Regions from separate parts of the Humibacter ginsengiterrae genome, predicted to be linked through region 1. Evidence: riboswitches for the same ligand, from Rfam matches in the RefSeq annotation. Region 1 holds a riboswitch; the other holds the start of a gene.
What was found. Region 1 has a riboswitch for thiamine pyrophosphate ahead of ACYVII_RS01575 (ECF transporter S component). Riboswitches for the same ligand answer to the same signal wherever they lie in the genome.
Positions count from the first base shown of each region.

Region 1 (3,590 bases):
CGATGACTCGGGCGCGACGAAGCTGCACGTCGACATGGACGCCTTCTACGCCTCCGTCGAACTGCTGGACCGTCCCGAGTTGCGCGGGCGACCGGCCATCGTGGGGCACGCATCCGGCCGGTCCGTCGTCTCCAGCGCCACGTATGAGGCACGACTCGCCGGAGTGCGTAGCGCAATGCCGGTGGCGCAGGCGCTGCGGCTCTGCCCGGACGTCGTCGTGCTGGAGCCGCACTTCGACAAGTACGCGCGCTACTCGGCACGGGTGGTGGGCATCCTGGGTGATGTGACGCCGTTGGTGGAACAGGTCAGCATCGACGAGGCCTTCCTCGACGTCGCCGGTGCCGTGCGACTACTCGGGTCGCCTGCGAGCATCGGTGCGAGCATCCGTCGCCGAGTTCTCGCTGAGACGGGGCTGACGTGTTCGGTCGGTGTTGCCGGCACGAAGTTCATGGCGAAGCTCGCCTCCACCAGGGCGAAACCGGACGGGATGCTCGTGATTCCCGTGGCCGAGACGCTCACGTTCCTGTATCCGCTTCCGATCGGTGCCCTGTGGGGTGTCGGACCGGCTACCCAGGAGACCCTGCATCGCTACGGACTCCGAACTGTCGGCGACGTCGCGTCGACGCCGCTCGACGTGTTGCGCCGGTGGGTGGGGGATGCGTCGGGCGTGAGGCTGCACGAGCTCGCGAACGGCGTCGATCCCCGAGGCGTTGAACCAGTGTCGCGGGAGAAGAGCATCGGACACGAGCAGACGTTCGAGTACGACGTGACGGATGCCTCGGTGCTCCGGCGCGAGCTGCTCCGGCTCTCCGGACAGGTCGCCGCACGGCTGCGCGCGCACCGTCTCACGTCGAGAACCGTGGCGCTGAAACTGCGCTATGCCGACTTCCGCACGATCTCCCGGTCCCGCACCCTGCCCGAGCCCACCAACGTCGGTCGTCGCCTCTACGAGGAGGCTGCATCGCTTTTGGATGCCGTGCTGCAGTCGGGCGACGCCATCCGGCTTCTGGGCGTGCGAGCGGAGCAACTGCTCCCGGACGGATCGAGCGCGCCGGTTCTCTGGGATCCCGACGAGGACTGGCGCGACGCGGAGAACGCGATCGACCGTGTGGCGGCGCGGTTCGGCGCGGGGGCGGTCACCTCAGCGGCACTGGTGGGTAACGGGCCGCGCCGCGTAGGCGACACCGGCAACGCGAAGGTGCTGCGCGAGCGCGAGCAACCCGGGTAGCGTGAGCCGCATGGCTGACTTCGTGCTCAAGCTCGCCGACTCCGTCAAGTCCACCGCAGGGGTTCGCACCGTGTACGGCGACCCGGTCAAACTCGACGACGTGACCGTCATCCCGGTGGCGCTCGCCTGGTTCGGGTTCGGCGGGGGAGAGGGAACCCAGGAACCGGCGTCGGGATCCGGAGGGGGCGGCGGGGGCGCGAGTGTTCCGATCGGCGCCTACATCAAAGACAAGACGGGTGTGCGGTTCGAGCCGAACCCGATCGCACTCCTGGCGGTGGCGATCCCGTTCGCCTGGGTCGCCACGCGTGGTGTCGCGCTGATCTTCCGCGCGTTGCGTCGCCGGCGTCGCTGAACCGCTCGGCCGACGGGGCGATCGCGTCGCGCAATGTGCCGGTGATCCGGCACGTCACTCGGTGGTCGTGCGCCCTTCGGCTTCTTCGAGTTCGCGCGCGCGACGTGCTGCGGAGTCCCGGGCGGCCCGTGCCGCGGCGAGCCGTGCCGCTTCGGCTCTGCGTTCGGCGACGATGCGCTCGAACTTGCGCATCCGCATGACATAGAGGCGCAGCAGGATGACGAACGCCAGCCCCACGGCGAGGAGCACCCACATGATGACCATGGCTGCCTCCTCGGTGCTGGCCCGCGAACCGGCGCGGGCGCGAGGTCCACATTACGCGCCTGTTTCCTGGGTCTTCGCCTGGGAATCCGTCGTCACCTGTGAGCCGTCCTCAGAACCGCACCACCGACTATAATCGTCACTCGAACACGGGAGTCCGGTGAGCCGGGCTGAGAGGAAGGTACTCCAACCTTCGACCGTCGAACCTGATCTGGGTCATGCCAGCGCAGGGAGCTACGTCTCTCGGGCGCTCCGCACGTGCGGGGCATCCACCCGTGCCCACGTTTGAGCGAACGAAAGGGCACGAATCGTGCACGCAACCATCGCAACCACCCCAGGGCGCACCCGCAGAGTTCTCCGCTGGCGCGTCGTCGACATCGTCGTCGCCGCAGTCCTCGCGGTCGTCGCCGGACTGGTTTTCTGGGTGTGGGATCAGGCATCCAACCCCGTCGGCGCACCGATCACGGCGGCGCTTCCCGGCCTCCAGGGCATCATCAACGGTCCTTGGCTGTTCGCCGGCGTGCTCGGCGGACTCGTCGTTCGCAAGCCCGGTGCCGCGCTGTTCACCGAGCTCGTGGCGGCGACCGTCTCGGCACTGATCGGCACGCAGTGGGGCCCCCTCACGCTCCTCTCCGGGCTGGTGCAGGGCGCCGGCGCCGAACTCGTCTTCCTGATCGTGCTGTACGCGCGATGGAACTGGGTCGTGGCTCTCATCGCCGGTGCGGGAGCGGGGGTCGGGGAGTCGGTGCTCGACCTGCTGGTCTGGTATCCCGGGGCCAAGGCGTCGTTCGCGGTCGTCTATGCAGCGGGCACGATTCTCTCCGGCGCGGTCATCGGCGGCCTCGGTTCCTGGGCGATCGTGAAGGGGCTTGCCAAGACCGGGGCCCTGAGCAGATTCGGCGCCGGCCGTGAGGTGACGGAGCGGGTGTGAGCCGCTCCCGCGGGGCCGTGGACGGAAGCCCGGCCGCCATTCATGCGGCCGGGTGGGGCTGGCGGCATGCCGGGCGTGCTGCCTGGGCCGTGCGTCACCTCGACCTGCACGTGGCGCCGGGGGAGCGCATCCTCCTTCTCGGAGGGTCGGGATCGGGCAAGAGCACTCTGCTGGCCGGTATCGCAGGAGTGCTCGGTGGTGACGACGACGGAGAAGCAGAAGGACGGCTGCTCGTCGACGGCGCGGAACCCGCAGCGGTGCGAGGTAGAGCGGGGCTGCTGCTGCAGGATCCCGAGTCCCAGACAGTGCTCGCCCGCGCGGGCGACGACGTGGCGTTCGCGTGCGAGAACATCGGAGTGCCCCCTGCCGAGATCTGGCCCCGGGTACATGCAGCTCTGGATGCCGTCGGACTCGATATCGACCTGCGGCATCCGACATCGGCGCTGAGCGGAGGACAGAAGCAGCGCCTCGCGCTGGCCGGCCTGCTCGCGATGCGGCCCGGCGCGTTGCTGCTGGACGAACCGACTGCGAATCTCGACCCGGATGGCGTGGTCGAGGTTCGGGACGCCGTCCGCTCGGCGCTCGAGGCCAGCGGTGCCACGCTCGTCGTCGTGGAGCACCGGGTCGACATCTGGCTCGACCTGGTCGACCGAGTCGTCGTGCTCGACGGCCGAGGAGGGCTCCTCGCCGACGGCCGCCCGGACGACGTCTTCGAGAGGAGTCGTACCGAGCTCACCGAGGCGGGGGTGTGGCTGCCCCGGGAACACAGGCCGCCTCGCTGGGAGGCCATACGGCGACCAGGAACGCCGGGCGGCGTT
Region 1 is NZ_BAAGWY010000001.1:309,142-312,731, reverse strand. It holds gene dinB (DNA polymerase IV) at 1-1,228, shown strand, start outside; gene ACYVII_RS01585 (hypothetical protein) at 1,239-1,580, shown strand; gene ACYVII_RS01580 (hypothetical protein) at 1,635-1,844, opposite strand; TPP riboswitch at 1,981-2,091, shown strand; gene ACYVII_RS01575 (ECF transporter S component) at 2,152-2,772, shown strand; gene ACYVII_RS01570 (ABC transporter ATP-binding protein) at 2,769-3,590, shown strand, end outside.

Region 2 (3,590 bases), on a different contig from region 1:
CTCGTCCCGGATGTCTTGAGAGATGCGCATCGAGCAGAACTTCGGCCCGCACATCGAGCAGAAGTGCGCGGTCTTGGCCGGCTCCGCGGGCAGGGTCTCGTCGTGGAACTCCTCCGCGGTGACCGGGTCGAGGGAGAGCGCGAACTGGTCGCGCCACCGGAACTCGAATCGCGCTCTCGAAAGCGCGTCGTCCCGCTCGTGGGCGCCCGGATGCCCTTTCGCCAGGTCGGCGGCGTGCGCGGCGATCTTGTAGGTGATGACACCCGTCTTCACGTCATCCTTGTTCGGAAGACCGAGGTGCTCCTTCGGCGTGACGTAGCAGAGCATCGCGGTGCCGTAACGGGCTATCTCGGTCGCACCGATCGCCGAGGTGATGTGGTCGTAGCCAGGCGCGATATCGGTGACCAGCGGTCCGAGGGTGTAGAACGGGGCACCGTCGCAGAGCTCCTGCTGACGCTCGACGTTCTCCCGCACGAGGTGGAACGGAACGTGCCCGGGGCCCTCCACCATGACCTGCACGTCGAACTCCCACGCCCGCCTGGTCAGCTCGGCCAGCGTGTCGAGCTCGGCGAACTGGGCGGCGTCGTTCGCGTCGGCGATGGAACCCGGCCGCAGCCCATCGCCGAGCGAGAACGCGACATCGTAGCGAGCGAAGATCTCGCACAGCTCGTCGAAGTGGGTGTAGAGGAAGTTCTCCTCGTGGTGCGCAAGGCACCATCCCGCCATGATCGATCCGCCGCGGGAGACGATCCCGGTGACCCTTTCGGCAGTGAGTGGAACATAGCGCAGGAGCACTCCGGCGTGCACGGTCATGTAGTCGACACCCTGCTCGCACTGCTCGATGACGGTGTCGCGGTAGAGCTCCCATGTCAACGCGTTCGCGTCGCCGCCCACCTTCTCCAGCGCTTGGTAGATCGGAACGGTGCCGATCGGAACTGGTGAGTTGCGGATGATCCACTCTCGGGTGGTGTGGATGTCGTCCCCGGTCGACAGGTCCATCACGGTGTCGGCACCCCAGGTGGCCGCCCACTGCAGCTTGTCGACCTCCTCGGCGATGGAGCTGGTCACCGCCGAGTTGCCGATGTTGGCGTTCACCTTCACCAGGAACGCCTTGCCGATGATCATCGGCTCGGATTCCGGATGATTGATGTTGCTGGGGATGATCGCCCGCCCCGCGGCGAGTTCCGCGCGGACGAGCTCGACATCGCAGTTCTCCCGCAAAGCGACGAAGCGCATCTCCGGGGTGATCACGCCGCGCCGGGCGTAGTGCATCTGCGTCACCGTGCGGCCGTCCAGGGCCCGGCGCGGCACCGGCTTGGCGCCCTTCCACTCGGCGGAGGCCGCACCTCGGCGCTGCGCGGCCCTGCCATCGTCGTTCAGGTCGCGGCCGCGGCCTTCGTACGTTTCTGTGTCGCCGCGCGCTGCAATCCATTCCTCACGGAACGGCGCGAGCCCGAGCACCGGGTCGCTGCCGGGCCCGGCCGTTCGGTAGGCCACGAACGACTCGTCCGACGTCGTGCCCAGCGAGATCGAGGTGACCGGAACACGGATGCCGTGTTCGTCGTCGCGCAGATAGGCGAGCGTGTGCGATGGGTGGATCGAATCCATGGAGGAGCCCTACTTCCTTCGCCGGCATTGTCCGGACAGGTTCTACGGTCGAAGCTGCGGCAGCTTCCTCTCAGCCCTTGCAAGGGCTCCCGTGTAGATCGCCATCACCCTATCAACGTTCCGGCCGAAGGGCAGCCGCCGGTCATCAGGCACGTGCGAGAGCATGGATGGACACGCATGCAACGACTCGAATCAAGGACGTATCAGTGGTGAATACAACGGTGAACACGGCCCCTTCGACGGAGGAAGCCATGTCGGAGGCACCGCACGAAGCGACCGGCCCGCAGAGCGACACCGCAGCGACGCCGACCAGCACCGGCAACGAGTGGTGGCGCACAGCGGTGATCTATCAGGTGTATCCGCGGTCGTTCGCGGACAGCAACGGCGACGGCTTCGGCGACCTGCCCGGTATCACCGCTCACCTGCCCGCTCTGCAAGACCTCGGTGTCGACGCGGTCTGGCTCTCCCCGTTCATGACGTCGCCGCAGCGCGACGCCGGCTACGACGTCGCCGACTACTGCGACGTGGACCCGCTGTTCGGCACGCTCGACGACTTCGACCGGATGCTCGCGGCCGCCCACGACCTCGGGCTACGCGTCATCGTCGACCTGGTGCCGAACCACACGTCGTCCGATCACCGCTGGTTCCAAGAGGCGCTGGCATCCGCTCCGGGCAGCGAGGCGAGGAGCCACTACTGGTTCCTCGACGGCAAGGGTGAGAACGGCGAGCTTCCGCCGAACAACTGGGAGTCGGTCTTCGGGGGCCCCGCCTGGAGCCGCACGACGAACCCGGACGGCACCCCTGGACAGTGGTACCTGCACCTGTTCGACTCGTCGCAGCCCGACCTCAACTGGGAGAGCCCCTGGGTGTGGGAGCAGTTCCGCGGCATCCTGCGGTTCTGGCTCGATCGCGGAGTGGACGGATTCCGCATCGACGTCGCGCACGGCATGGTCAAGGCGAAGGGCCTGCCGGACTACACGCCCGAGCAGCGCGGCGGCTCGATGAGCGGCGCCAGCGTGACGCTCGAGCCCGACATCAGCGATGAGGAGCCCGGCTCGCCGATGTGGGCGCAGGAAGGCGGCCACGCCATCTTCCGCGACTGGCACAACGTGCTGGCGGAGTACGACGGCGACCGAGCGCTGTGCGGAGAGGCGTGGGTGAGCCCGCCCGCCAAGCTCGCCAGGTACGTGCGCTCCGACGAGATGCAGCAGACGTTCAACTTCACCTACCTCGAGACGCCGTGGCATCCGGATGCTCTGCGTGCAGTCATCGAGGAATCGCTCGACGCGTTCAACGGTGTCGGCGCCCCGAGCACGTGGGTGCTCTCGAACCACGACGTGATCCGGCATCCGACCCGTTTCGGACTCGCGGATGAGAGCCCGCAGGGCCACGGGATCGGGCCGAAGACGCCGTACCGCCCGAACAAGGCGCTGGGGCTGCGGCGAGCCCGCGCCGCGACCACGGTGATGCTCGCGCTGCCAGGCTCGGCCTACCTTTATCAGGGCGAGGAGCTGGGGCTCCCCGAGGTGATCGATCTGCCCGACTCCGCACGACAAGATCCGACCTGGTTCCGCACGCACGGCGAACGCTACGGCCGCGACGGATGCCGCGTCCCGATCCCGTGGACGGCGTCCGGTCCCTCGTACGGGTTCAGCGACAGCGGGAAGAGCTGGCTGCCGCAGCCGGCCGAGTGGGCGACGATGGCGCGGGACGCGGAGAGCGACGAGCCCGACTCGACGCTCTCGCTCTACAAACTGCTGCTCGCCGAACGAGAGGAACGCTCGCTGGGCAGCGGGATACTCGAGTGGCTGGAGGGCTACGGCGACGACGTGGTGGCGTTCCGCAACGGGGACGTGACGGTGCTGGCGAACCTGGGGCGGGCATCCATTCCGCTTCCGGAGGGCGACGTGATCGTCTCGAGCGAGCCCCTCGACGACCACGAGCTGCCTGCAGACACGGCGGTGTGGATTCTGGGCTGACGC
Region 2 is NZ_BAAGWY010000017.1:11,447-15,036, forward strand. It holds gene thiC (phosphomethylpyrimidine synthase ThiC) at 1-1,608, opposite strand, end outside; TPP riboswitch at 1,605-1,711, opposite strand; gene ACYVII_RS16635 (glycoside hydrolase family 13 protein) at 1,860-3,587, shown strand.
Region 2: another riboswitch for thiamine pyrophosphate. It lies ahead of thiC (phosphomethylpyrimidine synthase ThiC); the one in region 1 lies ahead of ACYVII_RS01575 (ECF transporter S component).